2 linked regions of the Marinagarivorans cellulosilyticus genome follow. The protein of the gene in region 1 interacts with the protein of each later gene in a pairwise test. Links are inferred from orthologs where the notes say so. Each region holds a gene or a part of one and is shown on either strand. Other genes may lie near its edges.

Region 1 (7,607 bases):
TGTTGGGTTGGAAATAAAATGAATATTACCCTGATAGTGCAAAGTTTTTGCATCAGACAAATGGCAAGCACTGTTCGTAAAGCCAAGCTGATGAAATAAAGCTGTTAGCAAATGCGGCTGACTGCCTGAGAATTCTATAAATGCGACGTCAGAAACTTTTACATAAGAGGCAGAATCATTCATGAAATTATATCTCCGTATAGAGCAATATATTAATAAATGATCATTAATCCCGCTTCAGCAACTACATTTCAATAGCATAACGATCATCATCCGAATGAATGCTGTATCACTATACTTAGACCAAAAGCATTCATATAAACCGGTAAAAGCAAGGTTTCGGCCAACTTAGCCTTAGCAGCCAAGAAAGCAAGCCTCTAAAACCCACAGGCCTTGATTTAACTGGCCTTCAGCTTAGCTAATAATTACGCCCCCCTTTATAGATGAAGCCACATAAAGGCTCTTCACCCTGTTCAAAAAACACTCAAACCTAGTTCTGGAAAGTTTTCCGACAGGTCAAAAAGGCTATTTTGCGCCAAAACACCCTATTTTCCTACCTACACTAACAAAACCGCTCAAAAGCTCTTCAAACCCGCATCTTTTATAACCAAAACAAATGGCATCACAATTTCAGTACTGGCGCGTATATTGCTTTTAAACACGCACACTTTAAAGGGGTAATATATGATTAACTGTAAAAGAACTCTCAGGGTTGCAGCGCCTCTGCTTATCGCGCTTACCGGTTACTGCCACACTGCAGATGCAAAAGATAAAGAAAACCAATTAACACCGATGCAAGCGCTCGGTAAAGCCATCTTCTTTGATGACCAGCTTTCCAAGCCTATCGGGCAGTCTTGTGCGAGTTGCCATTCCGCTGAATTTGGTTTTACCGCGGAAGACCCGTTTGTCAATATTGGCGGGGCCGTCGTTCATGGTGCGAAACAAAAGCGCGCAGGTAACCGCAAGCCGCCAACTAATGCCTATGTGACATTTGCTGAAAACTTTGTTGTTAACAATGGACGCAACGGCCCAACACCCGCTGGTGGTACCTTTTGGGACGGCCGAGCAACAGGTGAAACAATCACTGCAGACATTTTCCCTATCGAATGGTCTGCCGAAAAAATCACCGAGATGAGCCAGCTATTAGGCCCCGCAGCCGATCAGGCCATGGGGCCCTTTTTAAATGACGTTGAGCAAAACCTGCCATCGTCTAAAAAACTTTGTAAACGAGTAAAGCAGAATCATAAAAAACTCTGGAAAAAAGCCTGGGGCGAACAGCTAAGCTGTAACCAAAGTGTAGATACTGATTTTGTACATCAGCGCATAGGCTTTGCTATTGCAGCCTGGGAAGCCTCAAGTGAAGTAAACTCTTTTAGCTCTAAATTTGATATGGCCGTTGCTGAAGAAATTATCAACAATGGTAGCGTAGAGCTCCCGCTAGATGGTTTAACAGAACAAGAAAACCTTGGTCACTCATTATTTTTCAGCAGAAACATAGGTTGTGCACGCTTCTGCCACGCCAGCTCAACCGCCTCTGATGGCACTGCAATTGGAGAGCTATTCACTAAAGCACAAGCGGGCTACTTTAATATTGGCGCGCCAGCAAACCCAGAAAACCCATGGTATACCATGGATAAAGTCAAAGACGATAACGGCAATATTCTTAACCCGCTTGGCCAAGCTTGGGTAGACCTTGGAGTTGCCGCAAGGGATGAAGATGGCATTGAGGGCTCAGACTTCCCTGGCCACGAAGGCAAGTTCAAAGCCCCTACCCTGCGCAATGTTGCCAAACGCCCCTACCCTGGTGCACCTAAGGCTTTTGCCCACAATGGCTACTTTAAATCTTTAAAAGATATTGTACATTTTTATAATACACGTGATCTAAAGCCAGCTTGTGTAGATGAGAACGGTGAAGCGCAACGCTTTGTAACCAACGATGAAGCTCTCGAGCGTGGCTGCTGGCCAATACCTGAAGTAGTATCTAGCAATATATTTTCTTGTGACGACGAAGATTTTTGTAAAGTAACTATTCCTGAAGGGCAAACAATAGAAAACTACTGTGACGACGAAAATAATCCACGCAATATTGGTAACTTGTGTTTATCTAGTGAAGAAGAAGATGCGATTGTTGCATTTTTAGAAACCCTAAGCGATACCACAACCGTGCTACCACCAAACCATTAAAACGCCTTGGCTAGCTAAAACAATTTCACTTTTGTTTTAGCTAGCCAATATTGTCAGTTATACCACTGGGTCTAAAAGAACAATTAAATCATTAATGACTAATCATTACTTTTCAGCCTACTCTGCGTAAGACTACGCATTTTCACCGGTTATAGTTTCAACAATAAAACCTGCGGACTCATCCAAAGCCAGGCTAGAGCGTAACCAAGGCATCGCATCACCAACTTCTGTTTGTAATATCCATGGGGCGTTAATCACAATCATCCCCGAGGCATACATGCCGCCTTTGTCAGGACTGTACGTTTGAATTTGGAAACGCTGGGTGTTTTTTAGCCCCGCTTTTTTGAACTGCGCTACCATTTTTTCTATCCGCGCAGCATCCACGACGGGATACCACAAAGCATAAACCCCTGTAGCAAAGCGCTTATACAGCGAGCAGATGTGGTTAACCACACCGACGTAATCGGCTTTAATTTCGTAAGAAGGATCGATTACCACCAAACCGCGACGTTCCTTTGGTGGTAATAATGCAATACTTTTTTTAAAACCATCTTCGTTGTACACCTTAACACGGCTATCGCCTGCCATAACTGACGCAAGGCTTGGGTAGTCCTGCGGGTGTAGCTCACAAAGCGCAAGGCGATCAATGCTGCGTAAAATATCAGCCGCAAACCAAGGGGAGCCAGGATAAACATCGCTGCCGTTTTTATCTCGGCAGCGCGCTATACACTGAATATAATTACGCATGGTTTCAGGGGGATTCCATGCGGCCAAAATACGCTCGATGCCTACTTTATATTCCGCTGTTTTATTCGCCACCGCCGCATTTAAACTGTAAATACCCGCGCCGGCATGGGTATCCATATAGAAGCAAGGCTTATCCTTTTGAGTGAGGTAACTCAAAATTCTTTCAATAACAAAGTGCTTAAGTACATCGGCGCTGTTGCCGGCATGAAAAGCATGGCGATAACTTAACATCGGAATTCACTCAATAATTAGGGCTGCAAAAATAACTGCCAAGATAGCAATACCGCTTTGAAATCAGTCAAACCACATTCGGCGTGAAGCTCTTCATCATAGAAGTCCGTCGAGCCTGCTATTTCCCCATCTGTTTGGAGCTCTTCCATATCCAACGCTAAACTATTCGCGCTTACCACTGCCCGCTCACGATCGAGCAATAAAGAAAAGCTTTTACCTGGCGCTTCATGCTCGTACAGCGCTTTAGCCTCAAGCTGCGCTACCACATCGATCAGAGCTGCAAGCTGGCTTGCATTTGCACTTAGCTCGTCGGTTAACCAGCAACCAAAGGCCGAATGGCCCGAAGAAAATACCGCGCCAGGCTGCCCTTGCGCATCAAACGTGAACTCATATTCCATAATTACAACACTTAATAATGGGGCCGCATTGTAGCCTACGGCCAGCACAGCATGGGGGAACAATTATTCGCTGACGCAAGGCCCGTCAGATGCGGCTGTTTGGTCAGAGCGCTGCGCCTTAGCCACATAAGCCGACTTGGGCTTAGGGTTTAGTTTAGCCGTTCGCTGCTTTGCTTTCTTTTTTAAAATTTGATTCACTTTTTTACGTCGATTCATTGTGCTCTCTATTTTTTAACCGCTGCTTAGGCAATAAGTTTTAGCAGCCCATTTAAGCTGAAGCCTGCTTTACCGACCACAGCTCTCGACTCAGTAAAAACGCAAAAAACACCATCACATTAGCCGCTAACAGTGTGTATAAAGCTTGATGTACCCCCATAAACTCTAATAGGAGGCCACACACAATAGAGCCAACAGGGGCAAAACCCAGCAGCACCATTTGATAAAGGGCTGCAGCACGGCCCCGCATATTGTTTGAAGTTACGCTGTATAACAGCACTCTACTCATGGATGCGGAATAACCAGCAACCGCGCCCCAAAGAAAAATTAAACCATAGCTGCCAAATAACGTGGGGCCACGCGTTATGGCATAAGCAATGCCAGCGGTATAGAGCAAGCAAAATAAAACTGACTGCCCCGGGTATTGCTGCGGCTTACGGTAAGCATTGGCAATATAAACAGCAATGGCCCCAGCACTAAACGAAGCTTGCATCCAAGCATATTGCGTGCTGTTAAAATCCCAGTGCGAAAAACCCAGCACAGGGAATAAAACCACCGCAAACCCCATTTGCATAAAACCATTAAAGGCACACAGCACCACTAGCTGACTAAGTGCTTTACTACGCTTCATCATAGCTATGCCATGGGCATAAATAGCACCTATTGATGGCTTTTTAACGTCCGCCACTTTATTGGGGCCGTGCTCTATAAAACTCACATGGGCGGGAATTAACCCCCAATACACTGCCGCCAAAGCAGATAATAAAAACTGCACAATTAAAACGCCAGTCACGCCAATTTCGTCGACAAAACCCGCAAATAAAGTACCTATTGCAACGCCGGTAAACTGAAAAGCACTGCTCAGCGACAGGGCGCGCTGCAATCGATTAGGTAATAGTTGCACGGCAGCTTTATCTTTAGCGGGCAAAAACAAAGCTGTACTAAAACCTAAGCACAAAGCGTAAACCACTAAAACAGCTGTATTTAACGAAGTAATATGGAGCGCCGCCACCATTAAAATATGACTTACACTTAAGCCTGCACAACCGACTTTAGCCAACCGGGTAGGCTCGTAACGATCAGCCAGCCTACCGGTTAACGGTAAAAGCCCTACCTGCGGCAATAGCATAGCCGCCATTAATAAACCTACACTAATGGGCGTCAGCTCTAATACCGACAGCGCCAACCATGCAATTAATACCACCTGCATACCGTTGCTGATGTAAATCAAACCAACAGCTGGATAGAGCGCATTTCTTAGCACTTAAATCTCCACATTATTTTTATTCTCCGGCACCTGCGGTGGATCTAACCAATCCGACAGCCGCTCCAAATCAAAAGGCCAATCCAACATTTGCTGATTGCTTTTATTTTCTAATACGGGAATTCGCTCGCCAAACTTAGCCACCGTTTGGGCATCGCAGGCAATATCGAATAACTCGAGCTGAATATCGAATGATTGACGCAAATTTTCGATAATGGCTTGTGCCTGCTTACACAAGTGGCAGCCTAAGGTGCCATACAAGCGCCATTGATGAATCATGAATAACGCCTCTTACGGCTTAAAGCTAGCTATCAAAAACCACTGTTTTATGGCCATTCAACAATACTCTGCGCTCTGCGTGCCAACGAATGGCCCTACCGAGCACAACGGCTTCTATATCGCGGCCTATCTCTACTAATTTATCCGGTGTTTGTGCGTGGGACACCCGCTCTACGGCTTGCTCAATAATTGGCCCCTCATCCAGATCTGCCGTAACATAATGAGCCGTCGCACCAATTAACTTAACACCGCGTTCATAGGCTTGGTGGTAAGGTTTTGCGCCTTTAAAGCCGGGTAAAAAAGAGTGGTGAATATTAATAGCGCGACCATTGAGCTGGCTGCAAAGATCATTCGAAAGAATTTGCATATAGCGCGCAAGAATGAGTAACTCGCTACCAGTTTGCTCGACCAAAGCAAGTATTTGCGCCTCTTGCTCGGCTTTGGTGGCCGGCGTTACCGGCAAATAGTGAAACGGCACCCCATACCATTCACACAGCGGCGTCATGGTTTCATGGTTAGATACAACCCCCATGATCTCGACAGGTAAAGAGCCCTGCTTCTGGCTATTAAGTAGATGGTTTAGGCAATGCCCCCACTGGCTCACAGCTATAAGCACTTTAGGTTTAGCGGTGCCATCATCAAGGGACCAATCCATACCATAACGCTGTGCAACGGCAGCAAATGCGCTTTTAACGGCCGCTATCGACTTAGGCCCTTCAACAGACTCAAGCACTGTGCGCATAAAAAAACGCGAGGTATGAACATCTTCAAACTGAGAAGATTCGCGGATATTAAAGCCTTGCAAAGAAAATAGACTGGCAACAGCGGCCACAATGCCCGGCTGATCGGCACAGCTAAGCTTTAAAATCATCGAGCTAGACGTTGAACTAGACATGCTTTGATCTCAAAAAAGTGAGCATTTTACGGGATAAACGCACACCTCGTCTAACCACATGTTAAAGCACCCGCAACACATCAAATGTTAGAAAACAGGAATTTTTCCACAAAAGCGTATATTGTGAACTTTTTGAAGCAGGTATTGTCACGAATTGAGAGTTCATAATTTAGACCTTAGGGCAAGCGAAGATGCCCAAACAGGCAAAGCTGATCCTTAGCGATTAGCTACTCAGTAGTTGCAGGTACATGACTCTCAAATACCTGCTGAGCCTGTTCGCTCAGTTAGCATTCAGCGAACACAGCTCCGTAGGCTTAAATATTCACTGCCATAAACAGGGGAATAACTTGCTATATGTTGCGCTCTTTAGCCTTCATGGCCTAATTCGGCCAACCCATTTAGAACTAGGGCGAGACGCCGATACCGGCGGGCAAACCCGCTATGTTGTCGAGCTGGCCAATGCGCTTGCCGAGCTACCCAACGTTGGTAAAGTTGAGTTATTTACTCGACTGATAAAAGATCCAACCGTAGACGCCAACTACGGCATCGCGCAAGAATCACTCGCTCACCCCAATGCCTCAATTATTCGCCTGCCAGCAGGGCCCGAGCACTACCTACCCAAAGAAGATTTATGGGAGCACCTAGACGAATTTGCAGACCACGCGCTCGATTGGTTTGTACAAAACAATCAACAGCCAGACTTACTTCACTCGCACTATGCCGATGCCGGTTACGTTGCGTCGCGGTTAGCTAATCAAACCGGCATTCCAATGGTTCACACAGGCCACTCACTAGGCCGCGATAAACTCAAGCGCTTAACATCCGCAGGGCTTAGCCTGCAAGAAATCGAAAACGATTACAAAATCACCCAACGCATTGAGGCCGAAGAGCTAACACTGGCCAATGCAGACCTCGTCATTACCAGCACCACCAACGAGAGAGAAGACCAATACGAGCTCTACGACTATTACAACCCAGAGACCATGCGCATTATTCCTCCGGGGGTAGATCTCAATTTATTTTCATCACAGGACAATACCGAAAACAACGATGCCGTTGATGATGCCGTTGATATTGATAAGGTCTGCCAAAATCTAACAAAGCCTTTAACCGACCCCAAAAAGCCCATGATTCTGGCTTTAGCAAGGGCTGACCAACGCAAGAATAGCCGCAGCCTTGTTATTGCCTTTGGCAAAAATAAAGCCCTAAGGGAAAAGGCTAATTTAGTCTTAATACTTGGAAACCGAGATGATATTAGCGATTTAAATGATGGCGCTAGGGACGTATTCACCGAGCTGTTATTACTTGTCGATAAATACGATCTTTATGGCAGCGTCAGCCTGCCCAAGCACCACGACTCTCAAGATGTTCCGTACATATACCGCGCCGCCGC
Region 2 (7,656 bases), 1.1 Mb from region 1 along the record:
GTCGGTGAGTTTGAAGATGTTTCTATGGTATCTGTTGGTGTGAGCTATACCTTTTAATTGAATGCGTAGGCGTATTTGCTGTACGCCTAAAATGTGCCGCTAGCGATTTCGCTGGCGTGTTTTGGATAAGAATATGTGGCAATGGTTATCGCGCGCAGCCGTTTCGGATGAAACAGCCGATTGGCTCGCCGAGTGTTTTAGTTGGGCGATGCAGAATTTTGATGTAAAGCGTTTTAGGGAGTCTACGCCTTTAGTTCTGCCGACCAACGATTTTTTCCCCAAGAAAGTCGAAAGTATCGACGGTATGGCGCAATATGTTTTTGGCCAAGTGGTGGGTTATGGTGGCCTGCAAGGGTGGCCCTGGCGCTTGGTGCCGCCTTCGCAATTTGTAGCGATGCAACCCCCGTTGCTGGGTTTGAACCCCGCGGTGCGTGGCGATGACGATGTTCAAACGCTGGTGCCAGCGAGCGGGCCATTAGAGTTGCTAATGACTTATACGCCAGACCAAGTGGCAAAACCTCAAGACCTGGTAGCGACAATGGGGCATGGTGTTGCGCAGCATATGCTTTGGCAAAGCCAGCTTACGCCACCTGGTGGGCAAGAGTATTTTTTACAGGCGGCTGAAGTTTTGGCTGTTTTTATGGGCTTCGGGGTCATGGTGGCAAACTCAGCTTATAGCTTTAGGGGGAGTTGTGCTAAATGCTATAACCCTCGGGCAAATCGGCTGGCGAGCTTATCTGAGAGCGAGTGCGTCTATGCATTGGCGCTATTTTGTTATCTGCAAAACATAGATCGGCGCTTTGTGGCTAAGCATGTAAAGAAGTATTTAAAGCCTGCGCTAAAAAGCGCTTACCGGCAGATTGAGCGCCACCCTGGGACGCAGCACCTTCAGGCTTTAGCCGCTTGAGTTTCGGCGGCGTCTAAGCTGGCGTACAATACCGCTTTTTTAAGAGCAGGTAGCATGCGCAAGCGTTTGCTGGTTATTGATAATTACGACTCGTTTACTTATAACGTTGTTCGCTATCTTGAGGAGCTAGGGGCGTCGCCGCTAGTTGTTAAGAATGACGCTGCATCGTTAACTGAACTTGAAGCGCTAAAGCCTGCGGGCCTTGTGATTTCGCCAGGGCCTTGTACGCCGAACGATGCAGGCATTACGCTTAAGGCAATTGAGCACTTTTCTTTGCAAGTTCCCGTGTTGGGGGTTTGTTTGGGGCATCAGGCAATTGCTCAGGCTTTTGGTGCTAAGGTTGTTCGCGCTGATAAGGTAATGCACGGTAAAACCTCGTTAATTCGCCACGAAGGGGGCGCGTTATTTAAAGGCTTACCCTCGAGTTTCCTTGTTACTCGCTATCATTCGTTGGTTGTTGAGTCGGTGACTTTGCCAGAGTCTTTAAGGGTTGACGCTTGGGTTGATGCTTGCTCAGCGCCAGATATTATGGCCTTATCGCATCGAGAACTCCCTGTTTACGGGGTCCAGTTTCACCCAGAATCCGTATTGAGTGAGCACGGTCACGCGCTCCTTAAAAACTTTTTAACTTTTCACAATTTGGTTTAGACCATGATGGATATCAAAGTAGCAATAGCCCAGTTAATGGCAGGGCAGTCTTTAAGTCGCGAAGCCATGAGCGCAGTGATGACACAGATCATGACGGGTGAGGCGACCCAAGCACAAATCGGCGGCTTCTTAGTTGCGCTAACGATGAAGGGCGAAACCGTTGAAGAGATTACCGGTGCGGCGCAGGTTATGCGCCGATTAGCCGCCCCTGTTAATGTTAATGTCCCAATTATTGTAGATACCTGCGGAACTGGGGGCGATGGTGCAGGGCTATTTAATGTGTCTACCGCTGCAGCCTTTGTCGTGGCCGCAGCTGGCGGTTATGTTGCGAAGCACGGCAATCGTTCAATTACGAGCTCCACGGGCAGTGCTGATTTACTCGAGGCGGCGGGCGTTAATTTAAATATCGATGCCGAGCAGGTATCAAAGTGTGTCGAGAGTATTGGTGTTGGCTTTATGTTTGCCCCAGCGCATCACAGCGCAATGAAGCACGCTATTGGCCCGCGTAAAGAGCTAGGTTTGCGCACTATTTTTAACGTGTTAGGTCCTTTAACTAACCCCGCTGGCGCCAAGCGCCAAGTGCTTGGTGTATTTGATAAAACACTCTGCCGGCCCTTGGCTGAGGTACTGCAGGCCCTAGGTAGCGAGCATGTGATGGTTGTTAGCGCTGACGATGGTTTGGACGAGATTTCTTTAGCGGTGAACACGCATGTAGCTGAGCTAAAAGAAGGTGTTGTGAGTGAATATGAAATTTACCCAGGGGCATCTGGCATTGAACCCCAAAACCTTGATGGTTTAACCGTTAAAGATGCGCAAGAGTCGTTAGAGCTTGTGCGCGGCGTGCTCGGTAATGCCGGCGGTGAGCGCATTCAAAAAGCGAGTGATATGGTGGCGATTAATGCCGGTGCGGCTTTGTATGTGGCGGGTGTTGCTGATTCTTACTCAGAAGGTGTAGCGCTAGCGCAAGATACTTTGGCAACGGGGTTGGCGGGCGAAAAATTAAAAGAATTGGTCGAAATGACCGCGTGTTTCGAAGAGGCCTAAGTTAGTGACTGATACACCAACAATACTAAAAAAAATTATTGCGCGTAAACATGAAGAGGTATCTGAGGCTAAGTTGGCTCGATCCGAGGCTGCGTTATTGGCCGTTGCCGATGCTCAGCCGCCCGCGCGGGGCTTCGCCAATGCATTAATTCAGCGTATTGAAAATAAACAAAATGCCGTTATTGCAGAGATTAAAAAAGCTTCGCCGAGCAAGGGCGTTATCCGCGAAGATTTTAACCCCGAAGCCTTGGCACTAAGCTATGCCAAAGGCGGCGCCGCTTGTTTGTCAGTGTTGACGGACAAAGACTTCTTTCAGGGCAGTAATGCATTTATGCAGCAGGCCCGTGACGCGGTTGCGTTGCCAGTAATACGTAAAGACTTCATGGTCGATAGTTACCAGATTACCCAATCTCGCGCCTTGGGCGCGGATTGTGTGCTTTTAATTGTGGCCGCGCTAGAGCAGCAACAGCTTAACGATCTGCATCAACAGGCTATAGCGTTAGGGCTGGATGTGCTGATAGAAGTGCATAATGCGGCAGAGATGGAGCAGGCATTGATGCTGGATAATCCCTTGGTCGGCATTAATAACCGGAACCTGCACACATTTGACGTGTCACTCGATACAACATTCGAGTTGTTGGATATGGTGCCAAAAGGGCGGCATGTTATTACTGAAAGTGGCATCTTTACTGCTGCTGATGTTGCGGCTATGCGGGCCAAAGATATTTATGGCTTTCTTGTGGGGGAGTCATTTATGCGCGCGCCAGACCCTGGTGAAAAGCTTGCTGAGCTGTTTCGCGAGGCGGTGGTTTAACAATGAGGCAATAAAAAAGCCCCCTAGGTGTATGCCGAGGGGGCTTTTTTTATGACTGATGATTTAGTTCTAACGGGTACCGTAGACGACCATCGTTTTCCCTTTTACCGAGACTAAACCCTGAAGCTCCAAGGTTTTTAGTACTCGGCCAACCATTTCGCGAGAGCAGCCAACAATACGGCCTATTTCTTGGCGAGTGATTTTAATTTGCATGCCGTCAGGGTGAGTCATCGCGTCGGGTTCTTTGCAAAGATCCAGCAGTGTGCGGGCTACCCGACCGGTCACATCCAAAAAGGCGAGGTCGCCCACTTTTCGTGTGGTGGCGCGCAAGCGGTGGGCCATTTGAGCACTTAGCGAAAAGAAATACTCGGGGCTGGTTTGGCTTAGCTCCATAAATTTTGCATAGCTAATTTCGGCTATTTCGCATTCGGTCTTAGCGCGAACCCAAGCGCTGCGGGGGTCTTTGTCGTCGAACAACCCCATTTCACCAAAAAAGTCGCCATCATTGAGGTAGGCAACAATCATTTCGCGGCCTTCGTCGTCTTCAATAAGGACAGTAACCGAACCTTTAATAATGTAATACAGCGAATCACTATTGTCGCCAGCGTAAATTAAAGTACTTTTCGCTGGGTAACGACGACGATGGCAGTGCGCAAGAAACCCCTCGAGGTTATTTATATGTGGCGTATGTGGGATGGCAACCAAAACGACTTTCCTCATTAAGTAATCGGTGTCTGTGAATGTTTTACAAGACAAAGCTCATTAGCAGCTAAACAAGGTGAGTAAGCACCGTTCTCCTATATTACAACGTATTAAAAGAGAAAATCTAACCGGGTAAGTAACCCTACTCGTAAAACACCTTTGCGTAAACCGAATTGCAGCTCAATTGAAATTATAGACCCTGTTTGCAATGGGTGAATTGCTGCGCGCAGTATTATGCTTATTAGAGTATAGGTTGGCTATCGCAGGGGTGTCCATTTTGTTATAGACCACACAGTTTTTTACGCAAATTTAAAAGGCTCTGTGGTAGTCTTGCACGCCTTTCGCCTTGGGGCGGTTGAATATTAAGCGTTTGGAGTTATTTCTATGCAAGCTACGGTTAAATGGGTTGATGGCGCGATGTTTCTCGCGGAGTCCGGCAGTGGGCACACAGTATTGATGGACGGCCCCCCTGATCACGGCGGGCGAAATTTGGCCGTGCGGCCAATGGAAATGATCTTGATGGGCTTGGGCGGCTGCGCCTCCTTCGACATTGTTTCTATCTTGAAAAAATCGCGTCAAAAGGTCACTGATTGTCGTGTAGAGCTCAGCGCTGAGCGAGCAGAGGGTACGCCTTCGCCGTTTACTAAAATTCATTTGCACTTTGTTGTTACTGGCCAAGCGCTTAAGCCCTCGCAAGTTGAGCGTGCGGTGAACTTGTCTGCGACGAAGTATTGCTCTGCATCCATTATGCTAGAAGCTGCTGGTGTTGCCTTGAGTCATGACTTTGAAGTTGTGGAGTTTGAGCCTTAACAGCGATAAGACAGGCTTGTCATTACTTTGGCGACTTGACTCATTGCGGCTTTAACCGGTGCTGGGAATTTAACGCCTCCTGCCGTTAGTGCCATTTCCGCATGTTCGGCTTCGTCTTGTCGCATTTGAGTAATAATTGCTCTGGATTTATCATCGCTGCGGGGTAACGCTTTAAGGTGATTGTCTAGGTGTTTGCAAACTTGTTGCTCTGTGGCTGCAACAAACCCTAGGCTGAGTTTATCGCTGACTAAGCCGGCCCCTGCGCCCAAGCTAAAAGATAAACTGTACCAAAGCGCATTGAACCGGCTAGTAGTGGCGCCAAGCTCGTTGAGGCGCTCTTGGCACCAGGCGAGATGGTCTTCCTCTTCGATAGCTGCCATTTTCATGTCTTCTTTTACGCTGGGTAGCTTTGCTGTGAGTGCTTGCCCTTGGTACAGCGCTTGAGCGCAAACTTCGCCAGTATGATTGACGCGCATTAAGCCTGCGCTATGTATTTTCTCTGCGGCATTTAGGGTCGGCTCTGGTATTTTCTGTGCCGGATTTGGGCGCTGGCTGTTTGTTTTTTGACCAAGCAGCGTTTTTAATACGGTATCGCATTGGCTCACGGCGTTATCGAGGCAGGATAAATTGCGCAGTGATGCTTGGGCTTGATGATTTTTTTGCATAATTCACGATTTCCACCTATTGCTGTATCGGAGTTTAACCGATGGATAGTCAAGATTTACAGTTACTTTTGCACGGGACGGCCTCTTTATTGGTTGTCGAGACTTTTGATGAGCCCCGGGCTATCGAATTACTGATATCGTTTTTGAAGTCAGATCCGGCACCTTTATTCAAATGGACAGTGACTGACGGCATTCAAAGGGCGGGCCTTAGTTTAATGAGTGAGAGCGAAAATAAGTCGTTTGAACTGAGCGATGCCCTTAGCGAAATTAAGCGTCAAACAACACAGGGCATTTATGTTTTGTGCGATAGCCATGCGTTTTTAGATGATCCTAAAAATATTCGTCTAATCAAAGATATTTTGTTTAATAAAATCCCTGCCCACAAAATTATTTTACTCAGCCACGAATTGAATTTACCGGCTGAATTGGCTCGTTTGGCGGTAAAAATACCTTTAGCGGTACCTAACGAAGAAGAAATTCTTAATTTAATTCGTGAGGAAGCGGCGTTATGGGCTCAGAATAACGGCCGCAAGAAAATACAGGCTGATGCCCCAGCGTTAAATGCGCTAGTCAGTAGTTTACGGGGGTTGCCCCATATTGATGTGCGCCGCTTAGCCCGGGGTGCAATAGCCGATGATGGTGCAATTACCGAGAGCGACTTGCCGCAAGTTAACAAAGCGAAATTCGAACTCATGAATATGGATGGCGTTCTACATTTTGAGTACGACACTGCCAAGTTAAGTGAGGTCGCTGGACTCAATACGTTTAAAAAATGGCTGAACGAGCGCAGACCAGCATTTTTTGAAGACAATGATGATATTCCAAAGGGGGTATTGCTTTTAGGTGTACAAGGCGGCGGTAAAAGCCTAGCGGCCAAAGCTGTTGCTGGCGTTTGGGGTGTGCCTCTGCTGCGCTTGGATATGGCGCAGCTTTTTAATAAGTATATTGGCGAGACTGAGCGCAACTTGCGTCAAGCGCTCGCGCTTGCGGATACGCTTTCGCCTTGTGTCTTGTGGGTGGATGAGCTAGAAAAGGGCCTTGCCCAGAGCGATGCTGAAGGCGGTTTAAGCAAACGCATATTGGGAACGTTATTAACTTGGATGAGCGAGCGAAAAAGTCGCGTGTTTATGGTTGCTACTAGTAATAATATTCAGCAACTGCCGGCCGAGTTATTGCGTAAGGGGCGCTTCGATGAGATCTTTTTTGTTGATTTGCCCGTTCGTGCTGTGCGTGCACAAATTTTTAAAATTCATTTACAAAAGCGACAACTTAACCCTTCTAGTTTTGATTTGCAGCGTTTATCTGTTATTTCAGATGGCTTTACTGGTGCTGAGATAGAGCAAGCTGTTGTTTCGTCTATTTACAATGCGCGTGCGCGCAAGCGCGAAGTCGACTCTGAATTAATTTATGCGGCGATTCAACGCACGAGGCCATTATCAATCGTAATGGCTGAAGTCATGCAAAATCTACGCGCTTGGGCCAAAGAGCGTGCGGTTGGCGCCGATTAAGATGAATGCATTTAAACGACTTTACCAGCAACGCTTGCAATCGGCGCACAAGCCTTTTTTGGCTCGTGGCATTACTGTTAAACGTTGCACAGCTTGTTTGCTGGCTGAAACCTATTGCATTTGTCAGTACCTGCGTGCTTGTCCTGTCGATTTAAACTTTGATCTTGTGCTATTAATGCATCGCGATGAAATATTAAAGCCGACTAATACGGGGCGATTACTAGCAGAAGCATTTCCAAATAATTGTTTTGCTTTTGAGTGGTCTCGCTTAGAGCCTGATCAGGAGTTGATAAAAATTCTTGAATCGCCCAGCCGGCAATGCGCCATTATTTACCCTGCCAAGCAGATGCGTGAAAGCCTTTGCGTGTCTAGTTTAGATCTGTCGGGGCATTCAAATGTGGCTGGCTCGCAAACTAATAAGCGCCCAACATTTTTGTTGCTTGATGGTACTTGGCGCCAGGCTGCTCGAATGTTTAACCACAGCCAATGGTTAAAGTGCATTCCTACTTTAATGCTGCCTGAACCCGAACAGGGTAGTTATTCTGTGCGCAAATCGAA

Evidence for each region. The genes of interacting proteins can lie anywhere in the genome.
Region 2: the proteins of MARGE09_RS18585 (region 1) and crp interact in binary tests that used the Escherichia coli proteins (3 or more experiments, as listed by UniProt). The link is inferred for Marinagarivorans cellulosilyticus from one-to-one orthologs.

Annotation. Positions count from the first base shown.
Region 1 is NZ_AP023086.1:4,544,488-4,552,094, forward strand. The notes cover bases 1,871-4,784. They hold MARGE09_RS18585 (YacL family protein), read right to left. Parts: upstream 3,561-4,784; coding sequence 3,180-3,560; downstream 1,871-3,179. Other genes in these bases: MARGE09_RS18575 (cytochrome-c peroxidase), read left to right, coding at 1,871-2,184; MARGE09_RS18580 (23S rRNA (adenine(2030)-N(6))-methyltransferase RlmJ), read right to left, coding at 2,317-3,162; MARGE09_RS18590 (DUF2986 domain-containing protein), read right to left, coding at 3,624-3,776; MARGE09_RS18595 (MFS transporter), read right to left, coding at 3,829-4,784. Outside these bases: hppD (4-hydroxyphenylpyruvate dioxygenase), read right to left, coding at 1-183; more of MARGE09_RS18575, read left to right, coding at 685-1,870; more of MARGE09_RS18595, read right to left, coding at 4,785-5,040; MARGE09_RS18600 (glutaredoxin family protein), read right to left, coding at 5,041-5,319; purU (formyltetrahydrofolate deformylase), read right to left, coding at 5,345-6,214; MARGE09_RS18610 (HAD family hydrolase), read left to right, coding at 6,463-7,607.
Region 2 is NZ_AP023086.1:3,470,390-3,478,045, forward strand. Bases 2,301-5,263 are described here. They hold crp (cAMP-activated global transcriptional regulator CRP), read right to left. Parts: upstream 4,119-5,263; coding sequence 3,483-4,118; downstream 2,301-3,482. Other genes in these bases: trpD (anthranilate phosphoribosyltransferase), read left to right, coding at 2,301-2,599; trpC (indole-3-glycerol phosphate synthase TrpC), read left to right, coding at 2,604-3,413; MARGE09_RS13985 (OsmC family protein), read left to right, coding at 4,500-4,925; coq7 (2-polyprenyl-3-methyl-6-methoxy-1,4-benzoquinone monooxygenase), read right to left, coding at 4,922-5,263. In the rest of the region: MARGE09_RS13955 (outer membrane beta-barrel protein), read left to right, coding at 1-57; MARGE09_RS13960 (hypothetical protein), read left to right, coding at 134-907; MARGE09_RS13965 (anthranilate synthase component II), read left to right, coding at 962-1,555; more of trpD, read left to right, coding at 1,562-2,300; more of coq7, read right to left, coding at 5,264-5,590; MARGE09_RS13995 (AAA family ATPase), read left to right, coding at 5,632-7,098; MARGE09_RS14000 (tRNA-uridine aminocarboxypropyltransferase), read left to right, coding at 7,100-7,656.